Regions from separate parts of the Streptosporangium sp. NPDC051023 genome, predicted to be linked through region 2. Evidence: riboswitches for the same ligand, from Rfam matches in the RefSeq annotation. Region 2 holds a riboswitch; each other region holds the start of a gene.
What was found. Region 2 has a riboswitch for S-adenosylmethionine ahead of AB0395_RS29610 (glutathione S-transferase C-terminal domain-containing protein). Riboswitches for the same ligand answer to the same signal wherever they lie in the genome.
Positions count from the first base shown of each region.

Region 1: it holds a riboswitch for S-adenosylmethionine, as region 2 does, so the genes downstream of both, AB0395_RS31255 (aminotransferase class V-fold PLP-dependent enzyme) here and AB0395_RS29610 (glutathione S-transferase C-terminal domain-containing protein) in region 2, are expected to answer to the same signal.
Region 3: it holds a riboswitch for S-adenosylmethionine, as region 2 does, so the genes downstream of both, thrC (threonine synthase) here and AB0395_RS29610 (glutathione S-transferase C-terminal domain-containing protein) in region 2, are expected to answer to the same signal.

Region 1 covers NZ_JBFBCE010000058.1:28,703-35,965, reverse strand. The annotation lists gene AB0395_RS31265 (acyltransferase) at 1-942, opposite strand, end outside; gene AB0395_RS31260 (NADH-quinone oxidoreductase subunit D) at 1,007-2,203, opposite strand; gene AB0395_RS31255 (aminotransferase class V-fold PLP-dependent enzyme) at 2,222-3,478, opposite strand; SAM riboswitch class IV at 3,607-3,722, opposite strand; gene AB0395_RS31250 (hypothetical protein) at 4,033-4,221, opposite strand; gene AB0395_RS31245 (TerC family protein) at 4,223-5,023, shown strand; gene AB0395_RS31240 (cytochrome P450) at 5,122-6,321, shown strand; gene AB0395_RS31235 (class I SAM-dependent methyltransferase) at 6,670-7,263, opposite strand, start outside.
Region 2 covers NZ_JBFBCE010000052.1:32,939-40,201, reverse strand. The annotation lists gene AB0395_RS29615 (FAD/NAD(P)-binding protein) at 1-1,043, opposite strand, end outside; gene AB0395_RS29610 (glutathione S-transferase C-terminal domain-containing protein) at 1,120-2,061, opposite strand; SAM riboswitch class IV at 2,099-2,211, opposite strand; gene AB0395_RS29605 (DUF402 domain-containing protein) at 2,264-2,767, shown strand; gene AB0395_RS29600 (nitric oxide synthase oxygenase) at 2,878-4,017, opposite strand; tRNA gene AB0395_RS29595 (tRNA-Asn) at 4,366-4,441, opposite strand; gene AB0395_RS29590 (YtxH domain-containing protein) at 4,607-4,918, shown strand; gene AB0395_RS29585 (hypothetical protein) at 5,115-5,576, opposite strand; gene AB0395_RS29580 (hypothetical protein) at 5,573-6,871, opposite strand; gene AB0395_RS29575 (hypothetical protein) at 7,169-7,263, shown strand, end outside.
Region 3 covers NZ_JBFBCE010000003.1:24,733-31,995, reverse strand. The annotation lists gene groL (chaperonin GroEL) at 1-978, opposite strand, end outside; gene AB0395_RS02720 (cold-shock protein) at 1,302-1,502, opposite strand; gene AB0395_RS02715 (MoaD/ThiS family protein) at 1,874-2,149, opposite strand; gene thrC (threonine synthase) at 2,172-3,461, opposite strand; SAM riboswitch class I at 3,476-3,616, opposite strand; gene AB0395_RS02705 (RNA polymerase sigma factor) at 3,752-4,312, opposite strand; gene AB0395_RS02700 (trehalose-6-phosphate synthase) at 4,409-5,839, shown strand; gene AB0395_RS02695 (MFS transporter) at 5,923-7,152, shown strand; gene AB0395_RS02690 (hypothetical protein) at 7,139-7,263, opposite strand, start outside.

The DNA of each region.
Region 1 (7,263 bases), on a different contig from region 2:
CCCGGTGGTGTGGAACAGGAACAGCGGCAGCGCGAACCGGTTGATCGTCTCGTTCGTCCACCGCCACCGGGGACGCTCAAGCAGGCGTTCCATGGAGGGGCGCAGCACCTCGACCAGGCCGACCTGAAAGATCAGCAGTGCCACGATGACGAAGGTCGGCGGCGCCATGTTGGACAGCCTGTCGCCGGGCACCCCGACCATCGAGCCCGGGTAGATCCCCGAGTACACCAGGCCGAAGAGGGCGAACAGGCCCGTCCACAGGGTGGCCACGTCCAGCCGCCGGGGCAGGGCGACCATCCGGTCGTAGAAGAAGCCCGCCTGGTGCGCCAGTCCCCAGACGATGACCATGTTGAGCCAGCCGATCGCCTCGAACCCGTAGCGCAGTCGCAGCACGTCGACGGCCAGCGCCGCGCCGCCGAGCCAGATGAGGATCAGCACGTCGAAGCGCCGGTGCAGCCAGAGCATGACGGGCAGCAGGGCGATCAGCACCAGGTAGACGCCGATGAACCACAGCGGGCTCAGCACGAGCACCACGGCCCGGCCGATCCAGGTGATCCCGAAGACCCAGTTGACGACCGCGCCGAAGGCGAGCCACACGATGGCCAGAACCAGCGCCGGGATCGCCAGGGCCCGGATGCGCCGCCACACGAAGGCGCCGATGCCGACGCCGCGCTCGCAGGCGCGGTTCCACGACAGCAGGTGGACGTGTCCGCCCACGTAGAAGAAGAGCGGCAGCACCTGCAGCAGCCAGGTGAGGATCCACAACCCCGAGGTGAAGCCCAGCGGGCTCGTCGGTGAGGGCCCCTCGGGACCCCACTGCAGGATCGTGAATGCCCAGTGCCAGACCACGACGACGATCAGACTGACCGCGCGGAGCCAGTCGACGTACTTGTCCCGTTGCCCGCTTCCGGCACGAGACATGGCGTCCGCGCGCTCGCTCATGCGGCCCCCTTCCGCGACTCACCCGTCGGCGCCGTTCACGGTCACGCGCCGACGTCCTCCAGGGTCACTTGTCGATGTCGCCGACCACGAAGAACATCGACCCCAGAATGGCCACCATGTCGGAAACCAGGTGCCCCGGCAACATTTCCCGCAATACTTGGACGTTGTTATACGAGGCGGACCGGAGTTTGAGCCGCCACGGGGTCTTCTCGCCCCGGGAGACCAGGTAGTAGCCGTTGATACCGAGCGGGTTCTCCGTCCAGGCGTAGGTGTGTCCCTCGGGGACCTTCAGCACCTTGGGCAGGCGCTGGTTGATCGGCCCCTGGGGCAGCTCGCGGAGCCGTGCCACGCAGGCGTCCGCGAGGTCCAGGGAGACCTTCACCTGTTCGAGCAGCACCTCGAACCTCGCGTTGCAGTCTCCGGCGGAGCGGGTCACGACCCTCAGCGGCAGCTCGCGGTACGCGAGGTAGGGGTCGTCCCTGCGCAGGTCGAGGTCGACGCCCGAGGCGCGGGCGATGGGGCCGCTCACGCCGTACTGCATGATCGTCTCGCGGTCCAGCACCCCGACCCCGACCGTGCGGGCGAGGAAGATCTCGTTGCCCGCGATCAGGTTCTCGATGTCGGGCAGCCGCCGCCGCACGTCCGCGACGGCCTGGGAGACCCGGCCGAGCCAGCCGAGCGGCAGGTCCTCCTTGAGGCCGCCGACCCGGTTGAACATGTAGTGCATCCGGCCGCCGGAGATCTCCTCCATCACGGCCTGGAGGGTCTCGCGCTCCCGGAACGCGTAGAAGACCGGGGTGATCGCGCCGAGCTCCAGGGGATAGGAGCCGAGGAACATCAGGTGGCTGAGCACCCGGTTCAGCTCGGCCATCAGCGTGCGCGTCCAAACCGCCCTGACCGGCACCTCCATGCCGAGCATCCGCTCGACCGCGAGCACGACGCCCAGCTCGTTCGCGAACGCGGAAAGCCAGTCGTGCCGGTTGGCCAGCACGATGATCTGCCGGTAGTCCCTGACCTCGAACAGCTTCTCCGCGCCTCGGTGCATGTAGCCGACGACCGGCTCGGCCGAGCTGATCCGCTCGCCGTCCATCGTGAGCCGCAGCCGCAGCACCCCGTGGGTCGACGGGTGCTGCGGGCCGATGTTCAGGACCATGTCCTCGGTCGCGAGCTCCTTGCCGCGCGCTCCCGCGACGGCGTCGGCTCCGGCCCCGATTCCCACGTTCACTTCCCGGGGCGTGCCCGGGGCACGAGGCTCACTCATAGGCCCCATGCTGTCACGTCACCGACGCGTGACAAGATCCTGCAGAGCCGTGATCAGGCGGTCGACGTGCTCCTGCGTGCTCCCGATGCCGATGGAGGCGCGCACCGCGGAGGCGGTGACGTCGTCGCAGCCGCCGTCCTTCGCGCCCAGGAGGTGGCGGACGAAGGGGTGGGCGCAGAACTTGCCGTCGCGGACGCCGATGCCGTACTCGCCCGACAGGGCCTCGGCGACCTCACGGGCGGTGAAACCGTCGACCACGAAGGAGACGATGCCGACGCGCGGGTGGTCGGGGCCCCACAGGGACAGCTCGTGGACGCCCTCGATGCTCGCGAGACCGGCACGGAGGCGGCCGAGAAGACGCTCCTCCTCGCGCACCAGCACGTCCCAGCCGGTCGCGCTCAGGGCGTCGCAGGCGGCGGCCAGCGCAACCGCGCCGAGGACGTTCGGCGTGCCCGCCTCGTGACGCGCCTCGGGGTCGGCGTGCCACTCGGTCTCGTCGTCGTTCACGGCCTTCACCGCGCCACCGCCCTTGAGGTACGGCTCGGCCTCCGTCAGCCAGTCGGCGCGGCCGATCAGCGCGCCCGTGCCGAACGGCGCGTAGAGCTTGTGACCGGAGAAGACCACGTAGTCCAGGTCGAGCGCGGTCAGGTTGAGGCGGCGGTGTGGGACGAGCTGGGCGGCGTCGACGAGGATGCGGGCGCCGTGACGGTGGGCGATGTGGGCCAGGGCGGCGATCGGCCACAGCTCGCCGGTCACGTTGGAGGCCGCGGTCACGACCAGCAGCTTGGGGCCCTCGATCGCGGCCAGCGCGTTGTCGGCCGCGCGTACGGCCTCACCGGGGAAGGCGGGGGCGGGCAGCCGTACGGCGTCGGCCCACGGCAGGAGCGAGGCGTGGTGCTCGGTGTCGAAGACCACGGTGGTGGTCCCGGCGGGCAGGCTGCGGGCCAGCAGGTTGGTGGCGTCGGTCGTGTTCCTGGTGAAGATCACCGAGTCGTCGGGGCGGGCTCCGGCGAAGGCGCGCACCGTGTGCCTGGCCTGCTCGTAGCGGGCGGTGGTCAGCTGGGACGCGTATCCGGCGCCGCGGTGGACGCTGGAGTAGGCCGGGAGCGCGGCGGCGACGGCGGCGCTCACCGGCTCCAGACAGGGGGCGCTCGCGGCGTAGTCGAGGTTGGCGTATCGGACGAGCCTGCCGCCCTTGACCGGCACCTCGAGGTCGGAACCGAGCACCGAGGGGATCCGGCGGTCGTCGGAGACGCGGGTCGCCGGGACGGTCACGGCGGTCGCCGCGGTCGTGATTCCCGAGGGGGTGGCGGTGCTTCCGGCGGAGGTGAAGATCGTCAGTGTGGACACGCCAGCTCTCCTTGGAGGTCATCGGACCCCAAGCCAATGGCGTTGGTGCGTGGAGCCCGCGCTTGCCCGACACACCTCGTGCCGGACCAGGTCCTCACCCGGGGCACCCCGCCGCGGACGCGAGGGTTGCCGGCCAGCGAGCCGGGGCTTGTCACTGGCACTCATGACCTACGGATCGGACTATACCCATACCGGGGCCGTGCTTGGCAAGTCCGGGGAACGGGGCGGCGGTTCACTGGGGAGCGGCCGGGACGTGCGGGACGTGCGGGATGTGCGGGATGCGCGGGATGTGCGGGGCGGCGGTTCATGGGGGAACGGCCGGGACGTGCGGGACATGCAGGGCGGCGGTTCATCGGGGAGAGGCCGGGACGCGTGGGACGAGGAGAGCGGGACGGGCGGGGCAGGAGGAGGGGGTTTCGGCGGTGATCCGGAGGAACTTCCTGCTGTGTCCGATCGTCTGGTGCTGTAACCGGGAACGTTCACCAGGTCACGCGCAGCTCACGGGCGCCGGTCGGCCTGGTGTCATCGCTCGCCGTACCGGTGCCCGGAGAACGGGCACGCTGGAGGTGCCGCCGTGTACGGCGGGCGCGGCGAGGGCGTCGCCGTAGGCGGCGGACGCGGTTGAGGCGGGCGTTCGGCCCGGCCGGGATCCGAGGACTGGAGGACACGATGGACTGGGTGACCGACCCGGCGAGCTGGATAGGGCTGCTCACCCTGATCGCCCTGGAGATCGTGCTGGGCATCGACAACATCATCTTCATCTCGATCCTGGCCGGGAAGCTCCCACCGGAACAGCGCGACAACGCCCGCAAGCTGGGCCTGCTGGCCGCCCTGGTCAGCCGCCTCGCGCTGCTGCTGGCCCTGTCGTGGGTGGTACGGCTCACCGCCCCGCTGTTCGAGATCTTCGGTCACGAGATATCGGGCCGCGATCTGATCCTGATCCTCGGCGGCCTGTTCCTGCTGGCCAAGAGCGTCCACGAGATCCACGGCCACACCGAGAACGGCTCGGACCACTCGGGCGGCGGCAGGGCGGCGGCCACGTCCTTCGCGTCGGTGATCGTCCAGATCATGCTGCTGGACATCGTGTTCTCCCTCGACTCGGTGATCACCGCGGTCGGCATGGTCGACGAACTCGCCGTCATGGTCATCGCGGTCATCGTCGCGGTCATCGTGATGCTCTTCGCCTCCGGACCGATCAGCCGCTTCGTGGACAAGCACCCGACCATCAAGATGCTCGCGCTGTCCTTCCTGGTGCTGATCGGCGTGGTGCTCCTCGCCGAGGGCTTCGAGCAGCACATCTCCAAGGGATACATCTACTTCGCGATGGCGTTCTCGCTGGTGGTCGAGCTGCTGAACATCCGGGCGCGTCGCAGGTCGAGCGCCGCGCGACCGGCGGGGCAGGCCCTGGTCCACGAAACGGGGAACGAGCCGGACCCGGGCAGCGAGGCGGAGCGGCGCCCCGACTCCTGAGAGCGAGGTGGCCGGGGCCCTGGGGTCAGGGTGATCGGGCTCCGGAACCCCAGCGAGGAAATCGGGATTGCCGTTTTGTGCGCTATTACCATGTGTGAGTGCGCTTTGATCCGTGGAATCCGGAGTTCGTCGCCCACCCCTACGACGCCTACGCCGAGCTGCGACGGCAGCGGCCGGTCAGCCTCTTCGAACCGACGGGTCAGTGGCTGGTCGCCAGGCACGCCGACGTCAACGCGCTGCTGCGCGACCGCAGGCTCGGCCGGTCCTACCTGCACGTGGCCACGCACGCCGAGTTCGGCAGGCCGGACGACCCCGAGCTGCTGGAACCGTTCTGGCGGGTGATCAGGGCCGGGATGCTGGACGTCGAGCCACCGGTCCACACCCGGCTGCGGCGCCTGGTCTCCAAGGCGTTCACCCCGCGCATGGTCGAGGCGCTGCGTCCCAGGGTCGCCGCGATGGCCGGTGAGCTGGTGGACGCCTTTGTCGAGCGCGGCGGCGGGGACCTCGTCGCCGAGGTGGCCGAGCCGCTGCCGGTGACCGTGATCGCCGAGATGCTCGGTGTGCCGGAGGAGGACCGCCGCCTGCTGCGTCCCTGGTCGGCCGACATCTGCGGGATGTTCGAGCTCAACCCGTCGATCGAGACTCAGCGCACCGCGGTGCGCGCCGCCGAGGAGTTCTCCGACTACCTCGCCGGGCTGGCCCGCGCCCGCAGGGCGGACCCCGGCGACGACCTGATCAGCGCGCTGGTCCAGGTGGCGGACGAGGGGGACAGACTCACCGAGGAGGAACTGGTCGGCACCTGTGTGCTGCTGCTCAACGCGGGACACGAGGCGACCGTCAACGTCACCGGCAACGGCTGGTGGTCGCTGTTCCGTAACCCGGCCGAGCTGGAACGGCTCCGTGCCGACCACGGTCTGCTGCCCACGGCGGTCGAGGAGCTGATGCGCTGGGACACCCCGCTGCAGATGTTCGAGCGCTGGGTGCTCGAGGACATCTCGGTCGGCGGGGTCGACATCCCACGAGGCGCCGAGGTGGCGCTGCTGTTCGGCTCGGCCAACCGGGATCCCGAGGTGTTCGCGGACCCCGACCGCCTCGACGTCGGCCGGGCCGACAACCCGCACATCTCCTTCGGCGCGGGAATTCACTTCTGCCTGGGCGCCCCGCTGGCCAGGATCGAACTGGTCGAGTCCTTCGGCGCCCTCCTGCGCAGGGCCCCCAAGATGGAGCTCGTCACCGAGCCCTCGTGGAAACCGGGCTACGTCATCCGCGGCCTGACGTCCCTTGAGGTGCGGATCTGAGGAGGGCGCCGTCGCCGATCCCGGACCGCTCCTACCGGTTGGCCGCGTCCTTTCGCCGCCGTGCGCCGGAGTCGGGCCGCAGGGCGTTGCTGCAGCCGTTCCTGGTGCAGTAGTCGGAGCCCACCGCGCTGCCACCGGCCCACAGGCCGACCCATTATGGTTCACAACCGAGCGGGAATGAGCCTTGCCGGCGGGGGTGACGGTGGCGCTAATAAAGGCCAAATGGGCAGTAAATGGGGGTTTAAGTAAGGATTAGCTATTTTTGGAGATAAAGGTAAGTGTTTTCCTCTGTGTTATGACCGGCCACCGGTGGATGATGGGCGGCTGTGATCATGGGCGGCGTCGGCGTCAGCCGGCTCTGCGCAGCCAGATGGAGCCGGGGGCGTCCGTGGCGAGCGGCGCGGGGACGAGTTCCGGGTGCTCCTGCCAGAGCCAGGAGGAGAACAGCAGGATCTCGTAGCCGGAGTTACCGGCGAGGAAGGCGTGCAGGAAGTAGGCCTCGGTCCAGTCGCGGCCCTCGCGCAGCCACTCGTCGGGATAGTCGAACGGCCAGAAGATGTCGTGGATGTGGACGATCACTCCGGGTGCGAGCCGGGGGAGCACCTGGAGAAACAGCCAGATCACGTCGGATCCGGCCTTGGCGACGTGGGTCGAGTCGATGAACAGCACGTCGCCCGCCTCCAGCCTGGCGTAGGCCTCGAGCGGCACGTCCTGCACCGGGGAGCGCAGCAGGGTCAGCCGGTCGGAGTCCTCCGGCCGCAGCAGGCTCAGCATGCGGTCGGGGTAGGGCTCGACGCAGGTCAGCTCGACGGAACGGTCGAGGGTGTCCAGCGCGACCGCGGTCGAGAAGCCCGAGCCGATCTCCATCACCCGTCTCGGCTTGTGCCGCCAGAGCATCGACCGGTAGACCGCCGCGTCAGCGGCGCAGAACCACTGGGTGTG
Region 2 (7,263 bases):
GCCCTGCGGATCAGCGCCCGCATCCCGGCGCTGCGCCACTCCTCGGCCGCGAACCCCTCCTCGAACTCCTCCCAGCCCACTCTGGACCGTTTCGGATGGGCGGTGACCAGCTCGTGGTAGTAGGCGAAGGCCAGTTCCTTGGCGACCAGCGGCCACACGTCCCGCCGGAAGTTCCATGGCCCCTCCCCCAGCGCCTGCGCGGTCAGGAAGCGCGGCACCGGCGGGCGGACGCCCCTGAAGGGGTATCCGGTCTTCGCGTGGTACGGCACGCCGCGCCGCGAGCCCACGTGGAGCAGCGGTTCCCGCCCGCTGGGCAGGTAGACGAGCTCGCCGTCGTGCTCGCGGACGAACCGGCCGCCCCGCCCCGAGGTGAGCAGCACCATCAGGTCGACGAAGGCCAGTCCCATACCGCGCACGAGCACCGGCTCGCCCGCGGGCAGCCTGTCCTGGCCGAGGTCGAGGTCGGCGGTGTATCCGGTCGGCAGGTAGCGCAGCCCGCTGTCCTCGGCCAGGGCCGCCAGCCGCCGCTCCTCCGCGGACGGGGTCACGTCGCCGTGCCCCTGCGCGAGGATCACCGCGTTCACCTCGATACTCCTGCCGTCCTCCAGCTTCACCACCTGGCCGCCGGGCACATCGACGAGGTCGAGCGCGCGCGTCCGGTGCACGTGCACCCGGACGCCGCGGGGGGCGGTGTCGACGGCGCGCTGGAAAACGTGGGAGAGGTAGGCGTTCTGCACGGGACGGGGGACGAACCGCCCCGGGTCGCAGCCGAGCCACTCGGCCAGAGAGGGGCCGGGACGAACAGGGCCGACGCACTGGACGGACTCGTCGGTGAACAGCGTCACGTCGGCGGCGGTGGAGTTCATCCAGAGCAGCTCCGGCTGCTCCCTGCGCCAGACCCTGCCGCCACCCGGCGGGTACGGGTCGACCACGTGAATGTCCAGGGACGGCCAGTGGAGCAGCTCGGCGGCGTTGGCGCAGATCCGCTCGACCAGGCAGGTGCCGGTCGGCCCCGCGCCGATGACCGCGATGGAGGAACTCATGCCACCCTCTCCCGCCACGCCCCGGGCTCCTCCCCGCACGCGCCGCCCTGTGTCCGGCCCCTGCTCCCGCGTCGTCTCATAGCGCGGCTCTGCGATGGGGCAGGTCCCAGTCGGCGTGCGACGGCTCGACCGTGACCCGCCACGGGTCGGTCTCGCCCTCGGGGGTCGAGAGCGCGCCGAAGTCCGTGTTCTCGTGGAAGGCGGGGTGCTGGTAGAGGTCCCTGGCGTAGTCCCACAGGTTGGGGAAGGCGGTCAGCGGGCGCTCACTGATCCTGGCCCCCGGGTTGTCGCTCACGTCGAACCTGAGCAGCGTCGGCCAGAGCCGCACGTCCGACTCGGTGATCCCTGAGCCGAACAGGAACCTGCGGTCGGCGAGCCTGGCGTCGAGTTCCTCGAGGAAGGCGATCACGGCCTTCCTCGCCTCGTGGTACTCCGCCTCGGTCGTGGCCGAGGCGACGCGGCCCGCCGCCGTGTTGACGTACTCGTAGATCCGCGCGTTGAGCGCGTCGATCTCGGGCCTGAGCTCCTCGGGGTAGAGGTCGACCTCGGGGTCGCCGCCGAACTTCGCGCCCAGGTCGAGGGTGATGTCCGGGAAGTCGTTGCTGACGATGCGCCCGCTTTGCCTGTCCCACAGCACCGGCACGGAGACGTGCCCGTCGAAGCCGGGCTCGGTCGCCTCGTAGGCCTCCCTGAGGATGGCGAAGCCGTTCACCGGGTCCGCGCCGCGCCTCTCGCGGAACGCCCACCCCCTGCCGTCCCGCTCGTCGTCGACGTAGGACAGCGAGACCACGTCCTGCAGCCCTTTGAGGGAGCGTACGATCGCCGCGCGCTGCGCGTAGGGGCAGACCGCCGCGACGTAGAGGTGGTAGCGCCCGGGCTCGGCGGGGAACTCTCCCGCGCCGTCGTCGGTGATCCGTCCTTGGAAGGGGTAGCGGGGGCCCGGCCGGTCACCAGGGCGGTAGCGGCCGTGAGCGTCCAGGTCGACAGGGCTCGCGTAGTTGAGTGTGATCTCGGACATGTGCCGCTCCCAGGCATGCCTCGGTGACCCGCTGCGGGGTCCGCGCTTGCGGCACGCCCACCGTGCCGCCTGGTCTCCCCCGGGGGCACCCCGCCGCGGTGCGAGGGTTGCCGGTCAGTCAGCCGGGGCTTTGCACTGACACTCTTAACCTAGTTAGACGGTAGGAAATACATAGATCTCTGTCAACCCTTAAAGTCGGAGCATGTCTCAAGAGATCGTGAAGGTGGTCTACCGCAAGTACGACGGCTCTCTGCACTGGAACCATCCGGCCTTGCTTCTCGGCGAGGACGAGCACGGCGTGTGGACCGGCTGCCCGGCCGGCAGCAGCGGCAGGAGGGGAGAGGAGCCACCGATCGTCTGGGACCAGCCGTTCGTGATGCTCTTCCCCCGCGATGCCTGGTGGACGGCCACGTTCAACGCGGCGCCGTACAAAACGGAGATCTACTGCGACGTCTCGACCGTGCCGCGCTGGAACGACGGCGAGGTGACCATGGTCGACCTGGACCTCGACGTGATTCGCCTGCGCGAGGACGGCCGGGTGTTCCTCGACGACGAGGACGAGTTCGAGGAGCACCAGATCCGCTACGCCTACCCCCGGGACGTCGTCGAGAACGCCCGCGCCTCGGCCGCCGCGCTGCTGGAGGCCGTCGGCTCGGGCACGGCCCCCTTCGCCGCACCCCCGCGTTGGCTCGCCCTGGTGAGCTGACCTCCCCCACCGTACGGCCGGCCCCCGAGAACCGAGCCCCCCGAACAGCCGGAGCGCCTACAGGGGCGGGAAAACGGGGGCGCGGCGCTCGGTGAAGCCGGCGGGACCCGTCACCACCTTCCGAGATCCCAGCGGCCCAGCGCCCGCTCCTGGGAGTCGGGGTGGCTGGCGAAGTTCGGCGACAGTTCCACGTTCTCGTAGTAGCGGTGGAAGACCGGCGTCGCGGAGCCGGAGATGGGCGGGACGATCCAGCTCCAGTCCGCCGGGCAGACCCGGCCCGCCTTCTCCTCGCGTTCCACGTGGGTCAGGAAACGCCTGGCCTCGGTGTGGTGGTCGGTCATCGTCACCCCCGCCCTGTCGAAGGAGTGCAGGACCGCCACGTTCAGCTCGACCAGGGCGTGGTCGCGCCAGAGCGAGCGGTCGTTGCGGGTGTCCAGACCCAGATGTCCGGCGATCAGCGGCACCAGGTTGTAGCGGTCGGCGTCCGCGAGGTTGCGGGCGCCGATCTCGGTGCCCATGTACCAGCCGTTGAACGGCGCCGCCCGGTAACAGACCCCGCCGATCTCCAGGCACATGCTCGATATGGCCGGTACGGCGTGCCAGCGCAGCCCCAGCCGCTCGAACCACGGGTACGCGGGATGGGAGAGCGGCACCTCAAGCACCGCGTCCCCGGGGACCGTCGAGAGCAACGGCGGCCCGTCCCCCATCGAGATCGCCAGGGGAAGCACGTCGAAGGGCGTGCCGGGACCGCCCTTCCAGCCGAGTTTGCGCACCATCGTGGTGAAGTCCGTGTAACGCGGGTCGCCGACGACGGAGCCGTCGTCCATCGCGTATCCGGCGTAGCGAATGAGCTGCTCGTTCCAGATCCTCGGCCCGGAAACCCCGGGGCGGTCCTGGGCGAACACCGTGATCGTCGGCCGGATCCTGCCCCCCGACGTGACCTCTCGGAGGTGGTTCACGCATTCGACCGCGACTCCCTCTGCCGTGCTCACCCGGCGCCGGTCGCGCACCCGCAGCGACCTCCAGTAGAGCCGCCCGATGCACCTGCCGCTGTTCCGCCAGGCCACCCGGGCGCCGAAGGTGAGCTCGTCCGGCGTGTGCGTGTACGTCCCCGTCCTCGCGATCTCGACCCGCACCTCGCGCAGCCGTGACCGCATCGGGCCCGCCTCCGGATTCTCCGCGTGGAACAGCCTCAGGTACTCCTCGGCCGCCGCCGTCACGTCCGCCGGTGCCGCCGGCCGCTCGGGCACCTTCTCATGAGCTTCCTGGTAGATCCCCTCATAAACCCCCGTTCGGACACCTTGTTCCTTTTCCTGCGCATGACGCCAGGACCTCGGCCAAGTCGGCACAGAAAGACCATCCATATACGACTCACGGGTACGACATGCCGTTCCGGGCGGCACGGTTCCCTCAGCACAGTGTCCCTAACCCCACTGTGATCGCTGTGATCCGCGGCAGCGGCGCCCAGGTCACCGAGCGCGAGCATGGTGACACGGGACGCAACGCCCCCCATTTTCCGTGATTCACGGGAATTTGTCCGCTAAATAGGACATGAGACGGCGAAGGCCCCGGGAGCTGGGCTCCCGGGGCCTTCGATATGGCTCCCGCGATAGGACTCGAACCTATAACCTGCCGGTTAACAGCCGGCTGCTCTGCCGATTGAGCTACACGGGATCGTGCTTTGCGCTGGTCGGCCGGGGCGTTTCCCCCCGCTCCTTGCGGCGCAGGAATAGATTAGCGCACTCCGGGAGTGTGTGTCGCATCGATACTCCGGGGTAGGTCCGAGACAACTCGTGATCCGTGGGTAGGGTCCCGCCAAGGACGGTTGTGGAGGTGGAGATGCGTTACCGACTGATGTTCGGTGTAGGTCTCGCGGTTGGCTACGTCCTTGGGAGCCGCGCGGGCCGGGAACGCTACGAGCAGCTCAAGCGGATGGCCCACCGGGTTTCGGACAGCCCGGCCGTCCAGGAGGCCGCAGGCCTGGTCGGCGCCCGGGTCTCCCAGGTCACCGACGTGGCCAAGACGAAGGTGACCCACGTGGCCAGGAATCGGTTGCCGTTCCTGCAGTCACACGACGACTGGCAGGCCGACAAGCACGACGAGACAGGCACCGGCTGGCCAGAAGACGAACGAGCCGTCACCCCTCATTAGCCGCATCGGCCGCGGAAAGGCCTCCTCGGGGGCCTTTCACGTGTCGATGGACATCCGTAGACCGGCGAGCCCGATCCGGGCGTCACCTCACTCTCAGACGCCTCACAGCACCCCAGGCATCTCAGCATGCCCGGAACCATTGGAGCCGTCTTCCCCGCCCTCAGACTCGCCCTCGGACGCGCCCTCGGACTCGCCCTCAGACGCCGAAGCTGCGGCGCGTCTCCTCCAGGGCCTGCTCGGCGAGGGCGCGCAGGCCGGGGTCCTGCGGATCCATCCCGGAGTCGAAGACGAACTCCCAGATCAGCCGGTCGCCGTCGGTCTTCCTCGCCACGAGGCGCACTCCCCCGCGGACGTCCAGCGGGGCGTACTGACTGACCACGATCGAGGCGGTCACCCGCTCCCGCACCGCCTCGGGAATCCGTCCCGGCTCGGGCAGCAGCACCCGATGGGTCTCACCCGCCGTGGTGACGACCGTCAGCCCCTCCTCGTCCCATACACCTCGATCGACCTGGAACCATGGCAGCCTGATCCCGCCCAGGTAGAGCGCCTTGTCGGTCGCGATCACGTAGCCGTCCGGCCCCTCGGCGTAGGTGAGCACCCGGTCGGTCGGCACGACGGCCGCGCGGACCTCGGCGGGCATCCGGTTGAAGAGCTTCATTTCTCCACGTTATCGGCGAGCAGGTCGAGGGTGAGCGCGGCCGACCAGGAGAAGTCCCGACTGCCTCTGCCGCTGCCGTCGAAGGGGTCGAAGCACTCCCTGAAGCCCGACTGCCGTACCAGGCGCAGGGTGCAGGCGCCGAGCAGCCGCGCCAGGCCGGTCAGCCCGTGCACGACCGCCGCCTGCCGCAGCAGCCAGTTGGTGTTCACCCAGGACGGCCCCCGCCAGTAGCGGGACCGATCGAACTGGGAGGCGCGGATCTCGCAGCTCGGCACGGGATATCCGGCGGCTCCCATGAACCGGGCCGACTCCAGCACGCTCACCAGCTTCGCCACCCGGTCCGCGGGCAGACCGGGGTCGAGCATCGGCCCAAAGCAGCCCACGGTGCAGACCGGGCTGAGCCGTCCGGCGCGCAGGTCCAGGGCGTGGAAGGCATCACCGGCCCACAGCCGCTCCAGCAGCGCGGCCCGGATCCGCTCTGCCGCCTCCCGGTGCGGCCCCGGGTCGGCTCCGGCCAGCGGGGCCAGCTCGGCGAGCGCCTGGCACGAGGCGAGCCAGATGCCGTTGAACATCGGGTCCTCGACCGCGAACGGGTGCTCCTCGCGCAGGTAGGCCGCGTCGTAGCCGGAGTCGCGGTAGCGCAGGGCCAGCCAGACGTAGCGGTCGTGGTGGCCGTTGAGGGGATGGTCGGGGAACGGCTCGCGCCGGTAGGCCTGGGGAACCGGGGTCAAAGCGTCCAGCGGGGCGTCCCACACGGGGCTGTCGTCCATTCCCGACTCCCAGGGATGAACGATCGCGGCCAGCCCTCCTCCGCCCAGGTCCCTGCTCGCGGCGAGATAGTCGTGCTGGGCCACCAGCATGGGGTACAGCTCGCGGACGAGGGCCCGCGCCTCCTCACGGTCCTTCGCATGTCGCCACATCCACCAGACGGCCAGGGCGTGCAGGGGCGGCTGGGTCAGCCCTGAGGTGAGCACTCCGGTGGGGGCGTCCGGATGGTTCTGGGAACACCAGACGGACGGACCGGGGAAGTAGGCGTCGGCGCGGCCCTGCTGGAAGACGATGTGGGGCACCATGCCGGTACGCCATTGCCCGGCCAGGAGGCTGAGCAGTTCCGTCCCCGCCCTGCGGGTGTCACAGCGGGACACGCCGATGGCGACGAAGGTCGAGTCCCAGTTCCACTGGTGCGGATAGAGGCCCGGCGCGGGCACGGTCGCGGCCCCCGCGCGGTTCGCGTCGAGCACGGACCACGCCTCACGCCCAAGCGCGGCGTCGTCCACTGCCGACCGGCCTTCCATTCGCCCAGTCTGCGCCTGTATTCGTGGAGAGAACAGTGCTTCGCCCCCTCTGCATGCTTTCGACGCGTCAGTTGGCCCGCTTCGGACACGCCGCCCCGGACAGTCGTTCCGTCTGCCTCACACGGACCCCGGCAGGCTTAACGGCCACTGAGAGCCGTTTCCGCCTCGTCCGCCTCCGCGCGCACCTTGGGAGTGTCGATGGTCGCCATCGGGCAGAAAACCCCAAAGGGGGCATTCATGGATATAAAGCGGAAAATCATGATTGGGGCGCTATCCCTCGCCACCGCAGGAGGGACGGTGGCCGCGTTCTCCGCGGCCAGCGCCGACACTCCCCCACCCCAGACACCCGACACCGGGACCACGACCGCTCCGGCCACCCCCAACGAGCAGGG
Region 3 (7,263 bases), on a different contig from region 2:
CTTGGTCACGATGACCTGACGAGCCCGGCCGAGCTGGTCCAGCGAGGTGGACTCCAGCTTCAGGCCAAGGTCCTCGCTGATGACCTGGGCACCGGTCAGGATGCCGATGTCGCCCAGCATGGCCTTGCGGCGGTCACCGAAGCCCGGCGCCTTGACCGCGACCGAGCGGAACAGGCCACGGATCTTGTTGACGACCAGGGTGGCCAGGGCCTCGCCCTCGATGTCCTCGGCGATGAGCAGCAGCGGCTTGCCGGCCTGCACGACCTTGTCGAGAACCGGGAGCAGGTCCTTGTTCGCGGAGATCTTGGAGTTGACGACGAGGATGTACGGGTCGTCGAGGACGGCCTCCATACGCTCCGGGTCGGTCACGAAGTAGGGCGAGATGTAACCCTTGTCGAAGCGCATGCCCTCGGTGAGCTCGAGCTCGAGGCCGAAGGTGTTGCTCTCCTCGACGGTGATGACGCCTTCCTTGCCGACCTTGTCCATCGCCTCGGCGATCATCTCGCCGATCTGCGGGTCGCCCGCGGAGATGGAGGCGGTGGAGGCGATCTGCGCCTTCGTCTCCACGTCCTTGGCCAGCTTGGACAGCTCCTCGGAGACGCGCTCGACGGCGGCCTCGATGCCCTTCTTCAGGGACATCGGGTTGGCGCCCGCGGCGACGTTGCGCAGGCCCTCGCGGACCAGCGCCTGGGCCAGCACGGTGGCCGTGGTGGTGCCGTCACCCGCGACGTCGTCGGTCTTCTTGGCGACTTCCTTGACGAGCTCGGCCCCGATCTTCTCCCACGGGTCCTCGAGCTCGATCTCCTTGGCGATGGAGACACCGTCGTTGGTGATCGTGGGGGCGCCCCACTTCTTCTCCAGAACGACGTTACGGCCCTTCGGGCCGAGGGTCACCTTGACGGCGTCCGCGAGCTGGTTCATACCACGCTCGAGACCGCGCCGGGCGTCCTCGTCAAACGCGATCATCTTGGCTGCCATACGGCTAGACCTCCCAAACACAGGGTGGCTTGCACCAGATCGAGCCGACGCCCGCGACGGCATACGGGCCCGCGACTCCGTTCGGCGGGCCCCATCGTCTCGATCCAGGGTTGGCACTCACCAATGAGGAGTGCTAACCAACTGTTTAGCACTCTCCCCTGGCGAGTGCAAGCCAAGGTCCGGTTGACCTGGTCTCAGCTTAGGCGAAGGCCCGGCCCGCCGATGGAAACGACGAGCCGGGCCAACGTTCCGGAGGCGATCCGCACGAACTGCGCTGTCGCGGGATCCGCCGACGGTTCCCGGCGAGCTCTGACGGAGGCGAGTCAGACTGTCCGGACGGATTCCGCCTGAGGTCCCTTCTGTCCCTGCGTGATCTCGAACTCGACCCGCTGGCCCTGTTCGAGCGCACGATACCCATCCATCATGATCGCGGAGTAATGGACGAAAACATCCTTACCACCGTCTACCGCGATGAAGCCGTAGCCCTTGTCCGCGTTGAACCATTTGACGGTGCCTTGCGCCACTTCCGACTCCTCTTACTGGGCTTGAGGGACACCGCCCATTCCTTCGCGATGTCCTCAATCTCCGAGGCGGAGACATCGCCTACGTCGATCGCCCTCGACCATACCTGTGGGAGCCCGTAGGGCAACAGAGTCAACCAGCAAACTACCGCTTTACGGACGCATTCAGCGCCCTGACATAGTTTTGCTATCACGATTAGTTAGTTAAATATTACATTATGTCTTGACCTCAAAAATATGAGCTTGCATCACAAAACACGACACCCGCACGCGGCCAGGCCGGTGCGGGTGTCGTGAACACGGTCGAAGGGCGCCGTTTCATGACAACGGGCGCCCGGGCCCACCTGGGGCCCTCTCAGGGTCTTCGCCGAGGCTCAGCCTCCGGCGACCGCCGGGATGATGGAGATCTGAACTCCGGGCGGAGTCGCCGTGTCCAGGTTGTCAGCGAAACGGACGTCCTCATCACCCACGTACACGTTCACAAAACGACGAATCTTGCCCGTTTCATCGAGAATACGGGCGCCGATGCCCGGGAAGTCAGCGTCGAGCTTCTGGAGCACGTCCCGAAGAGTCTCGCCCTCTCCGTTCACCTCGGCCGCGCCGTCGGTGTACGTACGGAGAATCGTCGGAATCCGTACAGAAACACTCATAATTCAGTACCTTTCACGAGTTCTAGGCGACAACCGCACGAAATGCGTCAAGAGAGGGCCTGATGACGGCGGTGGGGCGTGCCTGGTCGGCCACCGCGTCGAGGGTCTTCAGGCCGTCGCCCGTGTTGAGAACCACCGTCTCCGCGTCGGGGTCGATCTTCCCCGACTCGACCAGCTTGCGCAGCACACCGACCGTGACACCGCCCGCGGTCTCGGCGAAGATGCCCTCCGTCCTGGCCAGCAGGCGGATCGCGTCGACGATCTGGGCGTCCGTGACGTCCTCGACCGCACCGCCGGTGCGCCTGGCGATGTCGAGCACGTAGGGACCGTCCGCGGGGTTGCCGATGGCCAGCGACTTGGCGATCGTGTCCGGCTTGACGGGGCGGATCACGTCGTGGCCCGCCTTGTAGGCGGCGGAGACCGGGGAGCAGCCCTCAGCCTGGGCCGCGAAGATCTTGTAGGGCCTGTCCTCGACGAGACCGAGCGCGATCAGCTCCTTGAACGCCTTGTCGATCTTCGTGAGCTGGGAGCCGGACGCGACCGGGATGACGATCTGGTCGGGGATGCGCCAGCCGAGCTGCTCGGCGATCTCGTAGGCCAGGGTCTTGGAGCCCTCGGCGTAGTACGGCCTCAGGTTGACGTTGACGAAGCCCCACTTGTCGCCCAGCTCGTCACCGATGAGCTCGGAGCAGAAGCGGTTGACGTCGTCGTAGGTGCCGTCGATGCCGACGAGCCTGCCACCGTAGACGGAGGCCATGACGATCTTGGCCTGCTCCAGGTCCGCGGGGATGAACACGCAGGCGTCGAGCCCGGCCCGCGCTGCGGCCGCGGTCACGGCACCGGCCAGGTTGCCGGTCGAGGAGCAGGAGAGGGTGTGGAAGCCGAAGTTCCTCGCCGCCTCGACGGCGATGGCGACCACGCGGTCCTTGAAGGAGTGCGTGGGGTTGCCCGAGTCGTCCTTCACGTGCAGCGAGCGGAGGCCGAGCTCACGCGCGAGGTTGTCGGCCTTGACGAGCTTGGTCCAGCCCGGCGCCATGTTGGGCTTGGTGGCGACGTCCTCGGGAACCGGCAGCAGGGAACGGTAGCGCCAGATGTTGGTCGGCCCCTGTGCGATCTGCTCTCGGGTCACACGCCCGAAGTCATAGGCGATCTCAAGGGGCCCGAAACACTCGATACAGGCGAAGCTCGGGCCGAGCTCGTAGCGGGCACCGCACTCACGACAGGACAGCGCGGCGGCGGGGCCGAAACGCCGATCGCGCACGTCGTCGACGCGGCCGAGCGAGGAGGTGGTTTCAGTGTTTGCGAGCGCCATGAAGCGAGGCCTTTCCCTCATCTTCGTCTGCGACCACCCTGGTCACAGACCGGAATTGGCACCTGTCCCGGCCGACCTCGCCAGATCGCGAGTCTTGAACCGGGAGGGTTGCCGGGGCTTCGCAGGGCCGGTCCCTCCACCCCTCTGGATGAGCAATATGCAGTTGTGGACCTGACACGCAGGTCTCATGCACTCTACCTCGCCCCGCCGCGATCCTGGCCAGCCGTCTCGCCAAATGAGACAAAGCATGTCAAAGATCGGACAGGGCGTCGGGAGACGGGTGCCGGAGGTCAGAAGCCGTAGGCGTCGCCGAGCGCTCCCTGGACGTACTTGCGGGCCTGGTGGATGCGCGACTTCGCGGTGCCGAGCGGGATGCCGAGCTGGTCGGCGACCTCGTTGTAGTCGAGCTGGCAGATGTCGCGCAGCACCAGCGCCTGGGCCAGGTCGGGCTTCTCCGCCTCGAGCGCCTCCATCGCGTCGAGCAGGTCAAGCCGGGAGCCGGCGATCACGCTCACCCGGGCGACGTCGGGTTTGTTGTGCAGCGGCAGCTCGTCCGAGCTCTGCTCGGCGGAACGCCGCTTCAGCGAGCGGTAGGTGGTACGCGCGCAGTTGGCGGTCACGATGTGCAGCCACGTGCTGAACCGTGCCCGCCCCTCGAAGCGACCGATGTTGCGGGCCACGGCCAGCAGGGTGTCCTGGGAGGCCTCCTCCGCGTCCTGCCGGTAGGGAAGGATCCGCCCGCAGTGCCGCAGCACCTCGGGCTCGATCCGCTTCAGCAGCTCGCCCAGCGCCCGGTGGTCGCCTCCGGCAGCTGCGCGGGCCAGTTCCTCGGTCGTCTCGTCCAGCGCCATCACGAGCCCCCATCAGCGGTCATAGTCGCTCGACATCCTACGGTCGCCGGTTATGTTTGGTTAACCTTCGGGACAAGCACGTCCCTAGGCGAGGGGATCAAAATGAGTGCGATTTTGGTGGCCTCGAACCGCGGCCCCGTCTCCTTCACCCTGTCGGAGGACGGCGCACTGACCATGCGCAGGGGTGGCGGCGGCCTGGTCTCCGGCCTGTCGGAGGTGGCCAAGGACCTCGACGTCCTGTGGGTCTGCGCGGCCCTCTCCGACGGCGACCGCAGCGCCGTACGACTGGCGCCGGGCGGCCGTCTCGACCAGGCGGGCTACGAAACCGGGGCGCTGCGGATGCTCGACATCCCCGCCGCGACCTTCCACCGCGCCTACAACGCGGTCGCCAACTCCACCCTGTGGTTCGTCCACCACCTCCTCTACGACACCCCGAACAGGCCGCAGTTCGACGCCAGGTTCGGCAGGGAGTGGGAGTCCTACCAGGCATACAACGAGGCGTTCGCGACGGCGATCGCCGAAGAGGCCTCGCACGGGGCGAAGGCGATGGTGCAGGACTACCACCTGGGCCTGGTCCCGGCCATGCTCAGGGTCGAGCGACCCGACCTGCGGATCGCCCATTTCTCCCACACCCCGTGGGCCCCGCCCGAATACTTCAGCCTGCTGCCCGACGAGGTCGCGGCCGAGCTGCTCGAAGGCATCCTGGGCGCCGACCGCGCGGGCTTCCTGACCGCCCGCTGGGCCGGCGCCTTCATGGACTGCTGCGAGAGCGTGCTCGGCGCCGAGGTCGACCGTGCCGGCCGTACGGTGACTCACGAGGGCAGGACCACCAGGATCGGCGTGCACGGCCTCGGCGTCGACGGGGAGGCGCTCTGGGCGCGCGCGTCGGAACCGGACGTCGAGTCCCACATGTCCGCCCTGCGGGAGCTGGTCGGCGACCGCAAGCTGATCGTGCGGATCGACAGGACCGAGCTGTCGAAGAACATCGTCAGGGGCCTGACCGCCTACCGGGAGTTCCTGGCGACGCACCCCGAGTGGCACGGCAGGGTCGTGCACCTCGCCTTCGCCTACCCCTCACGCCACGACCTGCCTGAGTACCGGGAGTACACCGCGGCGGTGCAGCGCTGCGCCCTGGAGATCGAGGACGAGTACGCCACCGAGGACTGGGACCCGCTGATCCTCAACGTCCAGGACAACTATCCCCGGTCGCTGGCCGCCTACCGACTCGCCGACGTGATGCTGGTCAACCCGATCCGCGACGGGATGAACCTGGTGGCGAAGGAGGGGCCCGTCCTGTCGCCGCGCAGCGCGCTGATCCTGTCCCGCGAGGCGGGGGCCGCGGCCGAGCTGGGCGATGACGCGCTGCTGGTGAACCCGTACGACGTCTCGGCGACGGCGCAGGCCATCCACGAGGGCCTCGTCATGCCGGAGGACGAGCGCGTCAGCAGAGGAGGCAGGCTGGCCTGCGCGGCGACCGCGCTCCCCCCGCATCGCTGGTTCTCCGAACAGCTCGCCGCTCTCCCGTAGCTCGCCGCTCTCCCATAAGGCTTGACCTGACGTGAGATAGTTTGGGGGGATTTTTCACACTAGCTGCATGTGCAGGGGAACCAGTGACCGCCCGGCTCACCCGTGATCGCCCGACCTGGCTTCTCTACCTACAACTCGGCGTCTTCGCCACCTACCTGTACGGCCTCAGCGCCGCGCTCCCGATGCTCCGCATCGAACAGGGCGTCTCCCAGACGGTCGCGGGCCTGCACGGCACCATGATGGCGATCGGCGGCGTCACGACCGGCCTGGCGCTCCCCTGGCTGATCAGGAGGATCGGCCGCCGCGCCGCGACCTGGACGGGCCTTGCGGGGATGAACGCCGGGGTGCTGCTGGTGGTCCTCGGCGACGCGCTGCCGGTCACACTCCTCGGCTACGGCCTCGCGGGCGGGATGGGCGCCATCAGCCTCTACACGGGCATGTCCGTGCTCAGCGACCACCACGGCCCCGCGGGTCCCTCCGCGATCAGCGAGGCCAACGCGGTCGGGGGGACCATCGGCATCGGCGCGCCGTTCTTCGTCAGCCTGGCGGCGCAGAGCGCGCTCGGCTGGCGGGCCGCGCTGCTGGTCACCCCGCTGATGACCGTGCTGCTCGCACTCGCCCTCGGCCGCGTGTGGATCCCCGCGCAAAACGGCTCCGAGCGAGACGGCTCCGGACAGGACGACTCCGGGCGGGAGGACGCGGAACGCGAGGACGCGAAAGCCGGAACCACACCCGGGAGCGGGGACGGCGGTGACAGGCTCAGGCTCGGCTGGCGGTTCCACCTGGCGGGAGCGGTGCTGTTCTGCTGCGTCGCGCTGGAGTTCTCCTTCAACCTGTGGGCGGCCAAGCTGGTGACCGACAGGACGGGACTGTCGGCGGCGGTCGCCGCGACCGCGCTGACCGCCTTCACGGCCGGGCTGGTGATCGGGCGGTTCGGCGGGGCCAGGCTGGCCCTGCGGGTCCCTGCCTCCTCCCTCCTCCTCGGCGCGCTCGCGCTCACCTCCGCCGGATGGCTGGTGTTCTGGACGAGCACCACCCCCGTCCTGTCCTACGCGGGGCTGGTCCTGTCGGGGGCCGGGGTCTCACTGCACTTCCCGCTGGCGCTCTCCCGCGTGCTGACGGCGGCCGGCGGCCGTCCCGGGCGGGCCGCCAAAGCCACGGCCGTGGCCTCCCTCTACGCGAGCGCGGCGACGGGCGTGGGACCGTTCCTGCTGGGCGCGCTCGCCGACGCCTTCGGCACCCAGCAGGCGTTCCTCATGGTCCCGGTCATGATCGGGCTGGCCGTCTGCGGAATCCTGGTCAGCTCCAGGTAGCCGACTTGAGCACGTCGACCAGCCAGGAGTTGTCCCACACGTCCACGATCAGGATCCTGGACTTGGGCAGGAACCACTCGCGCTGGTAGAAGGTCGCGGTCTGCCGGCCGT